Actinoplanes teichomyceticus ATCC 31121: one gene and its partners. The protein of the gene in region 1 interacts with the protein of each later gene in a pairwise test. Links are inferred from orthologs where the notes say so. Each region holds a gene or a part of one and is shown in the gene's direction. Other genes may lie near its edges.

Region 1 (8,478 bases):
CGACCTCACCTACGGCGCGGACCCCACCCTCGCGGCCCGGGTCCGGTTGAACCGGCAGTGGCTGCACGCCCGGGAGCTGGCCTTCCTGCACCCACGGACCCACGACGAGGTGCGGTTCGTCAGCGAGTACCCGGACGATCTGAAGTACGCGCTGGACGTCCTGCAGGACGCCGGCTGACCATCGGGGAGTGCAACCGTGGGCCCCGCGCGTCGTCTGCGAGCGGTCCTCGTCAGGTTCGGCTCCGGCGCGGTCCGGCCGCCGATCATGACCGGGGTGGCGCTGGCCGCCGTCGCCGCGCTGGCGCTCGCCGTGGTGTGGGCCGGTCGTTCCGGCGTCCCGACCGGTGAGGAGCCGGGCGACGTGGTGCGCGTCGGGGTGGTCGAGGGGCAGACCGTCGACGGTTACCTGAACTCCTCCCGGCGCGAGCTGGCCATGCTCACCGCGGCGTCCGGGCCGCCCGCCGGGGACACCTGGGCGCTGGTCAGCCTGTCCGGCTACGAGACGCCGGGCCGGCTGCCCGCGCTGCTGGCCGGGGCGGCGGTGACCCAGGTGTACGCCCGGGTGCCGCTGCCGGACGCGCGGACCCAGGTGTCGCTGATCCCGGTGTACCGGTGGCCCGGCGACGTGCCCGCCGGGATGCTCGACGCGGCCGTGGTCCGCGATCGGGAGCAGGCCGACTATCTGCGGCTGGAGCGGGGGCTGACCGGGGACACCCGGCGGGAGCGGAGCCTGCGGGAGACGTACGGGAAGGCCGCCCGGATCGCGGCGCGGGAGGCCGCGGCGTACCGGGCCGGGTGTGCCTGTGTCTTCGCGGCCGTGGTCCGCGCTTCGCCCTCGGCGCTGGACGGCATCGCGTCCCGGCCCGGGGTCCGGGCCGTCGATCCGGCCCCCGAGGTGCGCGGCCTGGACCGCACCGAGTTCCGGCCGCCGCTGCCGGAGGAGCGCGGCACGGTCTCCGCCGAGCCGTCGGCGGCGCCGGTGCCGACCACGGTCCCGGAGGTTGCCACCGCCTCCCCGGGACGGTTACCGTCGTCGATCGGGTTCACTGTGAGTTCCACCTCACCCGCTCGGGGCGTGGTGGGGCTGGCGACCGCCGCCGGGTCGTCACCGCAGCCGCTTGCCGTACCCTCGGATGGCGAGATGAGTGCTGCTCATGACGGATCCGGGGGATCGTCCGGGCCATCCGGCGTCGGACCCGGCCGTTAGCTTTTCCGGTCCAGGCGACGTTCGGGCGGATGCACGTGCACGACCAGCGTGCCGCCATGTGATCAAGAACGACAGGGGGATGGGCGCTGGGCCGGTGGCCCGAATAGGGTTCTCGTCCGTAGCCTGTCATGGCGAGACCCCCTCGCCGGAGAACGACGTCGGGTAGGCGCAGAAAGGACAAGCCGTGGACGGGACCGAGACCGGCTGGGGCCGGCCTGCGGAACCAGCCCCGCGCTGGCGGGCCCTGCTCGACCGTGCCCGGCATGGTCACCGCGCCGAGGACGCCGAGGAGCCGCCGGAACCGGCCGCGGTTCCGCAGCAATGGGGCCAGCAGGCGCCTACGCCGGCACGCGCGGCGGCCCGGCCGGTCAACCCGCTCGATCCCCGGGGATATGACGGCCAGCGCCGCGCCCCCGAGCCGGAGCAGCGTTTCCCGGGCGGCGCGGAGCCGCAGCGGCCGCTGCCGCAGCGCCCGATCAACCCGCTCGACCCGCGCTGGCAGGCCCGCTCCGAGCAGCAACAGCACAGCTTCTTCGACCCGCCGCCGCGCTCGCCGCAACCGGCCGCGCCGCCGCCACCGGTCGCGGCGCCGCCACCGGCCGCGCCGCCACCCGCGGCCGCCGCGCCGCCGGCCCGCAGCGTGTACCCGCCGGCTCCCGGCTACCCGCCGCCCGCGCCGCAGCCCAACGGATACCCGCAGCCCACCGGGTATCCGCATCGGGCGGCCTACCCGCCGGCGTACGCTCCCGCCCCGGTCTCCCCGCCGGCCACGACGGCGCCGCCCCCGGCCCCGCCGCTTCCGGTCCAGCCGGGCCCGGCCCAGTCGCTCCCGGCCCAACCGCCCACGGCCCACGCGGGCCCGGCCGCGCCGTCCTCGCCGGCCGGCGCGCGGATCGAATGGCGGCAGACCCGCACCGACGACGGGCTGGACCGGGCGGTCGCGGTGATGCGGCGCAAGCTCGGGCAACCCCGGGTGCTGGCCTTCGCCAACCCCAAGGGCGGCGTGCACAAGACCACCGCCACCGTGCTGGCCGCGGCGACCATCGGCAGCGTCCGCGGGCGTGGCGTGCTGGCCTGGGACGACAACGAGCTGCGCGGCACGCTGGGCCTGCGCGCCGGCAGCGCCCGGCACGCCCGGACCATCAAGCACCTGCTGGCCGACCTGGCGCGGATCGAGAGCCTGCACGGCGACACGCTGCTGCAGGAGCTCGACGCGTACCTGCGGCACGCCTCCGACGGGTCGTACGACGTGCTGGCCGGGGAGGAGAACCCGCGCTTCGCCCAGCGGCTGGACCAGGGCACCGTGCGCCGGGTGACCGACCTGCTGCGCCGCACCCACGATGTGATCTGCGTGGACACCGGCAACAACGTGGAGAGCGTGAACTGGCAGACGGTCATGCGGATGGCCGACCAGCTGGTGATCACCACGGTGCCCCGGGAGGACGCCGCGTTCACCGCGGACTGGATGCTCGACGTGCTCGAGGAGAGCGGGATGGGCGACATGGTGGCGAACGCCGTGACGCTGATCTCGTGTCCGTCGCCGGGCGCTCTGCCGCTGCTGGAGGACTTCAAGAAGCACTTCGCGACGCGGACCCGCGCGGTCGCGGTGGTGCCCTACGACCCGGCGCTGGAGGTCGGTTCCTCGATCGAGTACGCCGATCTGCAGCCGGACACCCGGCAGGCGTGGCTGCGGGCGGCGTCGGTGATGCTGGAACCCTTCGCGGAGTAAGCTGATCCGCTCCGCCAACAGAAGAGGGGGCCCGGGTGTCTGACTCCTTCGTGCACCTGCACGTTCACACCGAGTATTCGATGCTCGACGGAGCGGCCCGGGTGAAGGAGCTCATCGCCGAGGCGAAACGCCTGGGGATGCCCGGCGCGGCGATCACCGACCACGGCAACATGCACGGCGCGTACGACTTCTATACGCAGGCCAAGGCCGCTGACGTGATCCCGGTGATCGGGGTCGAGGCGTACGTCGCGCCGGAGTCGCGACTGACCAAGAGCCGGATCAAGTGGGGTCGTCCGGAGCAGAAGTCGGACGACATCTCCGGTAACGGTGCGTACACGCACATGACCATGTGGGCACGCAACGCGGTCGGTCTGAAGAACCTGTTCCGGCTCAACTCGCGGGCCTCCATCGAGGGTCAGCTCGGCAAGTACCCGCGCATGGACTTCGACATCATCGCCGAGCACGCCGAGGGCATCATGGGCACCACCGGCTGCCCGTCCGGCGCCGTGCAGACCCGGCTGCGCCTGGGGCAGTTCGACGAGGCGCTCAAGTCGGCCGCGATGTACCAGGAAGCGCTCGGTAAGGACAACTACTTCCTCGAGATCATGGACCACGGTCTGGACATCGAGAAGCGGGTCCGCGACGGGCTCCTGGAGATCAGCAAGAAGCTGAACATCCCGCCGCTGGTCACCAACGACTCGCACTACACCCACGAGGAGCAGGCCGCGGCGCACGACGTGCTGCTGTGCGTGCAGACCGGCAGCAACGTGGCCGACCCGAACCGGTTCCGGTTCGACGGCTCCGGCTACTTCGTGAAGTCGGCCGACCAGATGCGCGCCGTCGACTCCTCCGACGCCTGGCAGGCCGGCTGCCGCAACACGCTGCTGGTGGCGGAGAAGGTGGACATCGACGGGATGTTCACCTTCAAGAACCTGATGCCCCGGTTCCCGATCCCGGACGGCTACACCGAGGAGGAGTACTTCCGGCACGTGGCGTTCGAGGGGCTGCGGCGGCGCTTCCCGGACGGGATCCCGGACACCCACGTCCAGCAGGCCGAGTACGAGCTCGGCGTGATCATCCAGATGGGCTTCCCGGCGTACTTCCTGGTGGTCGCCGATTTCATCCAGTGGGCCAAGAACAACGGCATCGCGGTCGGCCCGGGGCGTGGCTCGGCCGCCGGTTCGCTGGTCGCGTACGCGATGGGCATCACCGACCTGGACCCGATCCCGCACGGCCTGATCTTCGAGCGGTTCCTCAACCCCGAGCGGGTCTCGATGCCGGATGTCGACATCGACTTCGACGAGCGTCGGCGCGGTGAGGTGATCCGTTACGTGACCGAGAAGTGGGGCGAGGACCGGGTCGCCCAGATCGCGACGTTCGGCACGATCAAGGCGAAGGCGGCGATCAAGGACTCGGCCCGGGTGCTCGGGTATCCGTTCGCGGTCGGTGACCGGATCACCAAGGCCATGCCGCCGGACGTGATGGGCAAGGGCATCCCGCTCTCCGGCATCTTCGACAAGGAGCACAAGCGGTACAACGAGGCCGGGGAGATCCGCTCGCTCTACGAGACCGACCCGGACGTCAAGAAGGTGATCGACACCGCGCGCGGCATCGAGGGCCTGATCCGGCAGACCGGTGTGCACGCCGCCGGCGTGATCATGTCCGCCGAGCCGATCATCGACCACATCCCGCTGATGCGCCGGGCCACCGACGGCGTGATCATCACGCAGTTCGACTACCCGACCTGCGAGACGCTCGGCCTGCTGAAGATGGACTTCCTGGGCCTGCGGAACCTGACCATCATCGACGACGCGAACAAGAACATCGAGCTCAACCACGGCAAGCCGCTGGACCTGCTGGCCCTGCCGCTGGACGACAAGGCGGCGTACGACCTGCTGGCCCGCGGTGACACGCTGGGCGTGTTCCAGCTCGACGGCGGGCCGATGCGGTCGCTGCTGCGGCTGATGAAACCGGACAACTTCGAGGACATCTCGGCCGTCCTGGCGCTGTACCGGCCCGGCCCGATGGGCGTCGACTCGCACACCAACTACGCGCTGCGCAAGAACAAGCTCCAGGAGATCACCCCGATCCACCCGGAGCTGGAGGAGCCGCTGCGGGAGATCCTCGAACCGACGTACGGCCTGATCGTCTACCAGGAGCAGGTGCAGCGCGCCGCGCAGATCCTCGCCGGTTACTCGCTCGGCCAGGCCGACCTGCTGCGCCGGGCGATGGGCAAGAAGAAGAAGGAGATCCTCGACAAGGAGTTCATCCCGTTCCGCGACGGCTGCCGCGCGCACGGGTACTCCGACGAGGCGATCCAGGCGGTGTGGGACGTGCTGGTGCCGTTCGCCGGCTACGCGTTCAACAAGGCGCACTCCGCGGCGTACGGCCTGGTGTCGTACTGGACGGCCTACCTCAAGGCGCACTACCCGGCCGAGTACATGGCCGGCCTGCTCACCAGCGTGGGCGACGACAAGGACAAGATGGCGGTGTACCTCGCCGAGTGCCGGCGCATGGGCATCCAGGTGCTGCCGCCGGACGTGAACCAGTCGGCCGGCCCGTTCACCCCGGTCGGCGACAACATCCGGTTCGGGCTGGGCGCGGTCCGCAACGTCGGCGGCAACGTGGTGGAGGCGATCGTCCGCTGCCGCAAGGAGAAGGGCGAGTACACCGACTTCTACGACTTCCTGTCGAAGGTGGACGCGGTGGCCTGCAACAAGCGGACCATCGAATCGCTGATCAAGGCGGGCGCGTTCGACTCGATGGGGCACACCCGCAAGGGCCTGCTCGCCGTGCACGCCGAGGCGATCGACGCGTACGCCGGGGTGAAGCGGAACGAGGCGGCCGGCCAGTTCGACCTGTTCGGCGCGTTCGGCGACACCGCCGGCGGCCCGTCGGCGACGGTGGCGATGCCGACCATCGGCGACAGCGAGTGGGACAAGCGCGACAAGCTGGTCTTCGAGCGGGAGATGCTCGGCCTCTACGTCTCCGACCACCCGCTGGCCGGCCTGGAGCAGGTGCTGCAGAGCAACGCGGACATCAGCATCGCCGCGCTGAGCGAGGACGGCTCGGTGCAGGACGGCCAGGTGGTGACGATCGCCGGCATCCTGACCGGGGTGCAGCGCCGGATCACCAAGCAGGGCCGGGCGTGGGCCTCGGCCACCGTCGAGGACCTCGCCGGCGGCGTGGAGACGCTGTTCTTCCCGAACACCTACGAGCTGGTCGGGCAGTACATCGCCGAGGACGCGATCGTGGTGGTCAAGGGCCGGGTGGACCGGCGCGACGACACCCCGCGGATCATGGCGATGGACATGTCCATCCCTGACATCTCACACAACCCGGACAGCAAGCCGGTGGTGCTGACCATGCCGTTCACCCGGGTCACCCCGCCGCTGGTCGACGAGCTGAAAGACATCCTGAGCAGCCACCCCGGCGACACCGAGGTGCACGTCCACCTGCAACGCGGCAAGGCGACCGAGGTCTGGCGGCTGCTCACTCCGCGGGTCGCGGCGACGCCCGCGCTGCGCGCCGATCTCAAGATGATCCTCGGCCCCGCGGCTGTGGCCTGAGGCCGCGCCGGCGGATCTGGGAGGATCAGAGGGTGCAACCCGAGGAACAGCCGGAAGTCGTCGAGCAGCCGGCGGCGCCGATCGAGCATCCGGCGGCGCGCCCGCCGTGGTGGCGGCTGCAGCAGGGGCCGCGCCGGCCGTGGCGGCGGGTGCTGGGCGTCGCGTTCGGCAGCGGCGCGGTGGTCGCCGTGCTCGGCGTCCCGCTCGGGCTGCTGTGGCACGCGCTCGCGCCGGGTGTGCCGGTGATCGACGCCGGGGACAACGGTCTGGTGGTCAACGACCCGTCGCCGGAGCAGTACATCGCCGCGGACGGCTGGATGACCCTGCTCGGGATCGGCTTCGGCCTGCTCGTGGCGATCACCGCCTGGCTGGTGCTGCGCCGGGACCGGGGGCCGGCGCTGATGCTCGGTGTGGTGATCGGCGCCGGGGTGGCCGCGCAGGGGGTGGCGGCGCCGCTCGGCGAGATGTTCGGCCGCGACGCGTACGACCACTGGCGGGCCACCGCCGCGCAGGGCGCGACCTATCTCGCGCCGGCGGAGCTGCACTCGATCGGGCCGACGCTGGTCCCGGCGTTCGTCGCGGCGATCGTGCTGACCCTGCTGGCCGGCTGGTCGAACGACCCGGATCTCGATCACCCGGGTGCGCAGCCCGGTTACGGCCCCAACCACGGGCAGTACGACGACGCCTACCCGGCTTACCACCCGGTCAGTTCGGGCTGGCCGGCCGGGCCAGATCCGACAGCGGCACCGGCACCGCCCGCACCCGGGCCAGCAGACCGGCCTCGCGGTTGAGCAGCCGCAGCTCGGCGCGCAGCCGGGTGGTGGTGTCCGGCGCGGCCAGTAGCAGGTGCCGCTCCTCCAGGGTGAGCTGGGCGGTCGCCGCGACCAGGTGGGACAGCACGGTGGCGTCGTCGGGCACCTGATCGAGGATCTCCGCGTTCGGCCGGAGCAGCTCCAGGTAGTGCTGGAACGCGGTGAGCACGCGTGGCTTGAGCAGCTCGGCGGTGGCATCCGGCAGCTGGTCGTCGGGCAGCCACTCGACCCGGGCGGTCAGGTAGGGCTCCTCGCCCTGCGCGACGTCGAGGATCCGGAAGCGGCGGCGGCCCACCGTCATGATGTCGAACCGGCCGTCCGGCAGCTCGGTCACGTGGCGCAGCTCGGCGGTGCAGCCGACCTCGAACAGATCGGCGGCGCCGACCGGCGCGGACGCCGGGGCCGGGCCGTCGCCGGGCTCGGGCGCGACCTCGCTGCCGTGCCGGAGGGTGACCACGCCGAACTCGCTCGGCGGCTCGGCCGGCCGGGCCGCCAGCTCCCGTACCAGAGCGCGGTAACGCTCCTCGAAGATGTGCAGGGGCAGCACCAGGCCGGGGAAGAGCACCGTGCTCAGCGGGAAGACCGGCAGCCGATCGCTCACGCGTTCAGACTAGCCGTCCGCTGACCTTGGTCAACCCGTCGGCGTCTCAACGCCTGGGCCCGGGTATCGCGGTGGTCGGACCCTGCGGAGGGCACCCTAGACTGGGCATGTGCTGAATCGGATCGACCTGCGCGGCTCCCGCCGGGACCCGCGCGGTCTGCTGCCCCGTGCCCAGCTCGACGTCTCCGTGGCCGTCGAGAGGATTCGTCCCGTCGTCGAGGCGGTCCATCAGCATGGGTTCACCGCGATCCGGGAGGCGACCGAGAGGTTCGACGGGATCCGGCTGGAGCGCCTGCGGGTGCCGGCCGAGGCCATCGCGGCCGCCGCCGAGACGCTCGACCCGCAGGTCCGCGCCGCCCTGCTGGAAGCGATCAAGCGGGCCCGCAAGGTGCACGCCGACCAGCGCCGCACCGACGTCACCACCCGGGTGGTGGACGGCGGCACGGTCACCGAGCGCTGGGTGCCGGTGCGCCGGGTCGGGCTGTACGTGCCCGGCGGCCTCGCCGTCTATCCGTCCACCGTGGTCATGAACGTGGTCCCGGCCCAGGAGGCCGGCGTCG
Region 2 (3,543 bases), 1.1 Mb from region 1 along the record:
TGCCGGTACGCCCCGCGGCGATCCCGTCGCCGGTGCGCTCGGAGAGAGCCTTCTCCAGGTTGGCCAGCTTGCCGGCCCGCTTCTCGGTACGAACCTCGTCATTGTCGATGACGGCGACGCCCGCGGAGTCGTACCCGCGGTACTCCAGGCGCCGGAGACCATCGAGGACGATGCTCAGGGCCGGACGACTGCCAACGTAACCCACGATCCCACACATGCCGGGCAGCGTAGCCGACTTTCACGCAAACGTCATGCGCGAGAAGCACCGTTCTGAGCATCGTACGTGATCGGAAACATAGACGGGCAGGCCGGTGGGCCGGTCCGGCGCGCGACCCGCCCATCCGGGTGGGTGACGTTGACGTGCGTGTCTGGCGTACCGTCGGCATCGGCTGATGGGAGAGGAAGATGAGCGATCGGCGCGAGCCGCCGGAGTTCGGTCCGGGGCATGCCGCGCTGCCGCCCCGGGACTACCCGCCGACAGCGGAGTTTCCCCCCGTCGGCCACTCGTCACCACCGCCTTACGACCCCACTTCGGCGTACCCGGCCGGCGAGCCGTACCACGACTCCTATCCGGACGGCCCGGGCGCGGCGCCGGCCGGCCACCCGGGACACGGCGCGCAGCCGCGCGGTGGGCATCCCAGGCACGGCGCTGCGGACCACCGGGGCTACGGCACACCGCCCCCGGGCTACGGCTCTGCGGACCACCCGGGCTACGGCACACCGCCCCCGGGCTACGGCTCTGCGGACCACCCGGGCTACGGCACACCGCCCCCGGGCTACGGCTCTGCGGACCACCCGGGCTACGGCACACCGCCCCCGGGCTACGGCTCTGCGGACCACCCGGGCTACGAGGCAGCGCCCCCACCCGGCGGCCACCCGGGGTACGGCCCTCAGTCCCCCGCGCCCGGGCACCCGGCGCCCCCGCGGCGCAGCAACACCCCGCTGATCGCCCTGATCCTCGCCATCACGCTGCTGCTCTGCGGCGGCGTGGCGACCACCGGGGTGCTGCTCTACCAGCGCGGCAAGGAGAAGGCCCAGGAGGCGGTGGACGGCTTCCCGACCGCGCTGCCGACCGTGGTGCCCACCCTGCCGAGCGACCTGCCCGGCCTGCCGGACATCCCCGGCGGTCAGAAAGTCACCGTGGAGTACGAGGTGAGCGGGGACGGACCAGCCACCATCTTCTACACCGAGAAGCTGAACGGCCTGCCCAAGACGATCCCCGACGCGCAACTGCCGTGGCGGCTGACACTCACCATGCAGGGGCCGTCGCTGATCTCGGTGTGGGCGGTGCGCAGGTCCATCAACGATGGCACCATCACCTGCCGGGCCACGGTGGACGGCCGGACGGCGTCCGAGCACACCGCCTCCGGCCGGATCGCCACGGCCACCTGCAACAAGCTGACCCTGAACTAGGACCGCAGCCCCTCCCGAGAGAGACGGAGCACGGTGAGCACCGACCCCCTGGTCGAGCGGATGCGCCCGTTCGGAACCACGATCTTCACCGAGATGTCGGCGCTGGCCGCGCGTACCGGCGCGATCAATCTCGGGCAGGGCTTCCCGGACACCGACGGCCCGCCGGAGATGCTGGCCGCCGCCGCCCGAGCGCTTGCCTCCGGCGCCAACCAGTACCCGCCGCTGGCCGGCATCCCCGCGCTGCGGCACGCCGTCGCCGAGCACGAGCAGCGGTTCTGGGCCCTGACCAGGGACCCGGACACCGAGGTCGCGGTCACCGCCGGCGCCACCGAGGCGGTCGCGGCGGCGATCCTGGCGCTCTGCGAGCCGGGCGACGAGGTGGTCTGCTTCGAGCCGTACTACGACTCGTACGCCGCCTCGATCACGCTGGCCGGAGCGGTCCGGCGGCCGGTCACGCTGCGCCCGGGCCCGGACGGGCGGTACTCGTTCGACGAGGCGGAACTACGGGCGGCGTTCGGCGCGCGGACCCGGCTGGTGCTGCTCAACTCGCCGCACAACCCGACCGGCAAGGTGTTCACCCCGGCCGAGCTCGGCCTGGTCGCCGAGCTGTGCCAGGAGCACGACACCTGGGCGGTGACCGACGAGGTCTACGAGCACCTGGTCTTCGACGAGGCGCACGTCCCGCTGGCCGGCCTGCCCGGGATGCGCGAGCGCACGCTGCGCGTCTCGTCGGCCGGCAAGACGTTCTCGTGCACCGGCTGGAAGGTCGGCTGGGTCACCGGCCCGGCCCGGCTGGTCTCCGCGGTGCTGCGGGTCAAGCAGTTCCTGACCTTCGTCAACGCGGCGCCGTTGCAGCCGGCCGTGGCGGTTGCGCTGGGGCTGCCGGATTCGTACTTCACCGGCTTCACGGCCGCTCTGCGGGCCAACCGGGACCGGCTGAGCGCCGGGCTCGCCGCGGCCGGGTTCGACGTGCTGCCGTCCGAGGGGACGTACTTCGTGACCGCCGACATCCGGCCGCTGGGCGGGACCGACGGCGTCGAGTTCTGCCGTCAGCTGCCCGGGCGGTGCGGCGTGGTCGCGGTGCCCACCCAGGTCTTCTACGACCACCGGGAGGCCGGGCGGCACCTGATCCGGTTCGCTTTCTGCAAACGCGCCGAAGTGATCGACGAGGCCGCGGACCGGCTGAGAAAGCTCGCCTGACCCGAGGCCGCGGACCGGCTGAGAAAGCTTGCACTACCCGAGGCCGCGGATAGCTGGGACAGCTCAGACCCACCGCGGGCCGGCTGAGCATCACCCGAGTCCGCGACAGCCGGGAAGCCGGCCCAGCGGGCGGCTCCCGGGAAGCCGGTGCGGCAGAACACCGCCGGCCCGGCAGAACACCGCGAACAGCAGACGGCCCCGGAAAGCCGGCCCGGCAGAACACCGCCGGCCCGGCAGAACACCGCGAACAGCAGACGGCCCCGGGATCACACCCCGGGGCCGTCCACACGATTGCGGATCAGGCCGGGCTCGCCGCCCGTACCTCGTCGGCGATCCGCTCGGCCACGCTGCGCGCCTTGTCCTCGGTGGCGGCCTCGACCATCACCCGGACCAGCGGCTCCGTACCGGAGGGGCGCAGCAGCACCCGCCCGGTCTCGCCGAGCTCGTTCTCGGCCAGCGCCACCGCGGCCTGGACGGTCGGCGCCGCGGCGCCGGCCTCCCGGTCGCCCACCCTGACGTTGATCAGCACCTGCGGCAGCGGGTGCACCACGGCGGCCAGGTCGGCCAGCGACTTGCCGGTCGCCGCGAGTTGCGCCATCAGGTGCAGGCCGGTCAGCACGCCGTCGCCGGTGGTGGCGAACGCCGGCATCACGATGTGCCCGCTCTGCTCGCCGCCCAGCGCCAGGCCGCCGCTCTGCAGCTCCTCCAGCACGTACCGGTCGCCGACCTTGGTCTCGATCAGCTTGATCCCGGACTGCTTCATCGCGATCCGCAGGCCCAGGTTGCTCATCACGGTCGCGACCAGGGTGTCCCCGGTCAGCGTGCCGGCGTCGCGCATGGCCAGCGCCAGGATGGCCATGATCTGGTCGCCGTCCACCACGTCGCCGGACGCGGTGACCGCCAGGCAGCGGTCGGCGTCGCCGTCGTGCG
Region 3 (3,493 bases), 1.2 Mb from region 1 along the record:
CTGCTCGCGGCCCTGGTCGCGGGTGGGGTGGTCTGCGCCGGCGCGATGCTGGCCCCGTGGCTGTTGCACGGCATCCGGGGCCCGTTGCCCGGTTCGGCGGAGTCGTCGTTGCCGGCCGGTGTCCTGCTCGGGGTGCTGGCGCACCTGTTGTCGCTGCTCGCCGCGGTGGCGCTCGGCGCGCTGGCCGGCCGGGCGGTCACCCGGCGGGTGCTGCCCGGAGTCACGGTCCTGGTCACCGGCTCGCTGTTGGTGATCGTGCTCGGGCTGACCGGCTCGATCGTCCCGTGGCTGGCGCCGCCGGTGATGGCCGTCGCCCGGGCGCTGAGCGACGGGAGCACCCCGCCGGTCGGCGATCTGTGGCGGCTGACCGCCTGGAGTCTCGCGTGGTGCGCGGTCGCTCTGGCCGGCTACGCGCGGCTGCGCCGTTCCCGTTCCTGACCCCGGCTCGCGGCCGCCCTCGCCTGCCGGCTCGGGCCGGGCCGGACGGCGCTCTCCGGCCGGGCGGGCCGGTGCCACCGATGCTTCGCCGGGCCGGGAGGGCCGGCGCTCTCCGGCCGGGCCGGACGGCGCCACCGAGCCTCCGCGGTCCCACGTTCCCGGCCGTCCCCAAGGCCACGGTCCCGGCGCTCCGGGGGATCCCGGCGGTCCGGGCGGTCCAGGGTCCCGGCGCTCCTGGGTTCCGGCGGTCCGGGGGGTCCGGGGGTCCGGGGCCGGGGGTCCCGGCGGTCCCGGCGCGCGGCCGGGTCCGGGGTCGCCGGCACGCCGCGCGGGACAGCCACGGGGCGTGGCGGAGAAGCCTACGGGCGGGACTCGCCGGTCGTACCGGAAAGCGGACCGCCGGGAGCCGGAGCGGCCTCGGGCGTCACAGCGGGCCCGGGGTGGCGGCCGGCGGGGTCGGCAGCAGGCGAGGGATGAGCGGGGTGGGCGACCGCGATTTGGCTTTCGCGGTGGGGCCGCGTAGTCTCGATTCTCGAAGTTCCACCCATAGACCGCTGGTCGCCGCTGTGGGCGTCGTCAGACGCACGCCGCGGCCGAAGGTCCCGCAACGAGCGGGCGACCTGCGCAGGGAGAACGGTTCGTGATGTGAGGCGTGCGTCCGCGCGTGCCTGAGTCCGCCCCGTGCCCTGCGCCGGGGCGTTTTGCTTGTTCGGACCCTCTCGACCAGTGGCAACGAGCACTGAGAGAGGAGGGACATGGCGGACAAGCCGGTCCGGGCTGACAAGGCCTCGGCCGTCGCCGAGCTGACGGAGAGCTTCCGTGACTCGACGGCCACCGTGTTGACCGAATACCGCGGCCTCACCGTCAAGCAGCTCACCGAGCTGCGGCGGGCGCTCGGCCAGCAGGCCAAGTACTCCGTCGCCAAGAACACGCTCGCGAAGCGTGCCGCGGGCGACGCGGGTATCGAGGGTCTCGACACGCTGTTCACCGGTCCTACCGCGCTCGCCTTCGTGAGCGGTGACGTGGTCGAGGCGGCCAAGGGCCTTCGTGCCTTCGCCAAGGCCAACCCCGCTCTCGTCATCAAGGGCGGTGTCTTCGAGGGCAAGGCGCTCACGGCGGACGAGGTCAACAAGCTTGCCGACCTCGAGTCCCGTGAGGTGCTGCTGGCCAAGCTGGCCGGCGCCATGAAGGGCAACCTCACCAAGGCGGCCGGGCTGTTCCAGGCCCCGCTGTCGCAGGTCGCTCGCCTCGGGGCGGCCCTGCAGGAGAAGCGCGAGAAGGAAGGTTCCGCCGAGGCCGCCTGAGCGCGCCACGCGGAATCCACGCACGTTTTACATCAGTTGCTAGGAAAGGTTGCCTGACATGGCGAAGCTCAGCACCGAAGAGCTGCTCGACGCGTTCAAGGAGATGACGCTGATCGAGCTCTCCGAGTTCGTGAAGCAGTTCGAGACCACCTTCGAGGTCACCGCCGCGGCTCCGGTCGCGATCGCGGCCGGCCCGGCCGCCGGTGGCGCCGCGCCCGAGGCCGAGGCGGAGAAGGACTCGTTCGACGTCGTTCTGGAGAGCGACGGCGGCAAGAAGATCCAGGTCATCAAGGTCGTGCGTGAGCTGACCGGCCTGGGCCTGAAGGAGGCCAAGGACACCGTCGAGGGCGCGCCGAAGGCGATCCTCGAGGGCGTCAACAAGGAGAAGGCCGAGGCCGCCAAGGCCAAGCTCGAGGCCGAGGGCGCCAAGGTCACCCTCAAGTGATCTGACGCTCCACAGCGTTTCCCGTCGATGGCGGAGACCCGTTCCGGGTCTCCGCCATCGGTGTTCCGGCAGGTGTACGCGGTGCTCGGCGCGACACCTCCGGATCGGCTCCGGCGGATCCGACAGAGGCTGCCAAAGCCGGCCATTCATGCGTTAAGGTCCCTTGGGTGCGGCGGCCGGACGACCGGGTGGGTCCGACCCGCGGCACAGCCCTTGACTGAGTGTCCGCTGACAGGCACGCTGATGGCAGCAAGTTTCCGCGCTTGCAACAGCCGGCCCATGGGTATTCGGCAGACCCGATGACCACGGACCAGCACCGGAGGAAGAGTTGCCGCGTCTCTGAGCGGCCCCGACCACGGCACTGACCGGGAATTCGCAGGTCAGCGGCGTCGGGGACACGTTCCGCGGGCCACCTCAGGTGTGGGCTGGACAGCGGTTAGCCAAGCGGCTACACTGCTAGTTTGCGCTGCCTTCTGTCTTGACGCCTGCCGGGATATCCATCTACGTGGATTTCGTTGGGTGTCTTTTGGAGTGCACGCAGACCAGTTGCACCAGCAACTCAGCCGCATAGCAGCACCGGTCCTCGGAAGGACGCATCTTGGCAGCTTCCCGCCCTGCGAAGACCAGCCGTACGTCGAGCGCTTACGCACCCCGCCGTGTCTCTTTCGGCCGGATCACCGAGCAGCTAGAGGTCCCCAACCTCCTCGCCCTCCAGACGGAGTCCTTCGACTGGCTGGTCGGCAACGAGGCCTGGCAGGCCCGGACGACGGACGACCCGCACGCCCACTCGGGCCTCGCAGAGATCCTCGAAGAGATCAGTCCCATTGAGGACTTCTCCGGCACTATGTCGCTGTCCTTCTCATCTCCCCGGTTCGACGAGGTCAAGGCCTCGATCGAGGAGTGCAAGGAGAAGGACCTGACCTACTGCGCGCCGCTGTTCGTGACCGCGGAGTTCACCAACAACACGACTGGCGAGATCAAGAGCCAGACCGTGTTCATGGGTGACTTCCCGATGATGACCCCCAAGGGGACGTTCGTCATCAACGGCACCGAGCGCGTCGTGGTGAGCCAGCTCGTCCGTTCGCCGGGCGTGTACTTCACCAAGGAGCCGGACAAGACCTCCGACCGCGACCTCACCAGCGTCAAGGTCATCCCGAGCCGGGGTGCCTGGCTGGAGTTCGACATCGACAAGCGCGACACCGTCGGTGTCCGTATCGACCGTAAGCGTCGCCAGGCTGTCACCGTCCTGCTGAAGGCGATCGGCTGGTCCGCCGACCAGATCCGCGAGCGCTTCGGCTGGTCCGAG

The links. Proteins that work in one complex are often made in the same cells at the same time.
Region 2: the proteins of dnaE (region 1) and ACTEI_RS03245 interact in binary tests that used the Escherichia coli proteins (3 or more experiments, as listed by UniProt). The link is inferred for Actinoplanes teichomyceticus ATCC 31121 from one-to-one orthologs.
Region 3: the proteins of dnaE (region 1) and rplL interact in binary tests that used the Escherichia coli proteins (3 or more experiments, as listed by UniProt). The link is inferred for Actinoplanes teichomyceticus ATCC 31121 from one-to-one orthologs.

The regions. Positions count from the first base shown.
Region 1 is NZ_CP023865.1:1,799,241-1,807,718, forward strand. Bases 2,602-6,705 are described here. They hold dnaE (DNA polymerase III subunit alpha), read left to right. Parts: upstream 2,602-2,971; coding sequence 2,972-6,505; downstream 6,506-6,705. Other genes in these bases: ACTEI_RS08235 (MinD/ParA family ATP-binding protein), read left to right, coding at 2,602-2,936; ACTEI_RS08245 (hypothetical protein), read left to right, coding at 6,538-6,705. Also shown: ACTEI_RS08225 (RluA family pseudouridine synthase), read left to right, coding at 1-178; ACTEI_RS08230 (hypothetical protein), read left to right, coding at 197-1,207; more of ACTEI_RS08235, read left to right, coding at 1,392-2,601; more of ACTEI_RS08245, read left to right, coding at 6,706-7,296; ACTEI_RS08250 (LON peptidase substrate-binding domain-containing protein), read right to left, coding at 7,211-7,918; hisD (histidinol dehydrogenase), read left to right, coding at 8,028-8,478. UniProt on the Escherichia coli protein: DNA polymerase III is a complex, multichain enzyme responsible for most of the replicative synthesis in bacteria. This DNA polymerase also exhibits 3' to 5' exonuclease activity. The alpha chain is the DNA polymerase catalytic subunit.
Region 2 is NZ_CP023865.1:688,799-692,341, reverse strand. The notes cover bases 654-3,543. They hold ACTEI_RS03245 (pyridoxal phosphate-dependent aminotransferase), read left to right. Parts: upstream 654-1,473; coding sequence 1,474-2,613; downstream 2,614-3,543. Other genes in these bases: glmM (phosphoglucosamine mutase), read right to left, coding at 2,912-3,543; ACTEI_RS03250 (MmpS family transport accessory protein), read left to right, coding at 654-1,413. Also shown: glmS (glutamine--fructose-6-phosphate transaminase (isomerizing)), read right to left, coding at 1-217; more of ACTEI_RS03250, read left to right, coding at 406-653. UniProt on the Escherichia coli protein: Shows aminotransferase activity with methionine and histidine as substrates, and to a lesser extent also with phenylalanine.
Region 3 is NZ_CP023865.1:629,432-632,924, forward strand. Bases 654-3,493 are described here. They hold rplL (50S ribosomal protein L7/L12), read left to right. Parts: upstream 654-1,800; coding sequence 1,801-2,187; downstream 2,188-3,493. Other genes in these bases: rplJ (50S ribosomal protein L10), read left to right, coding at 1,194-1,742; rpoB (DNA-directed RNA polymerase subunit beta), read left to right, coding at 2,786-3,493. Outside these bases: ACTEI_RS02910 (hypothetical protein), read left to right, coding at 1-438. UniProt on the Escherichia coli protein: The binding site for several of the GTPase factors involved in protein synthesis (IF-2, EF-Tu, EF-G and RF3). Is thus essential for accurate translation.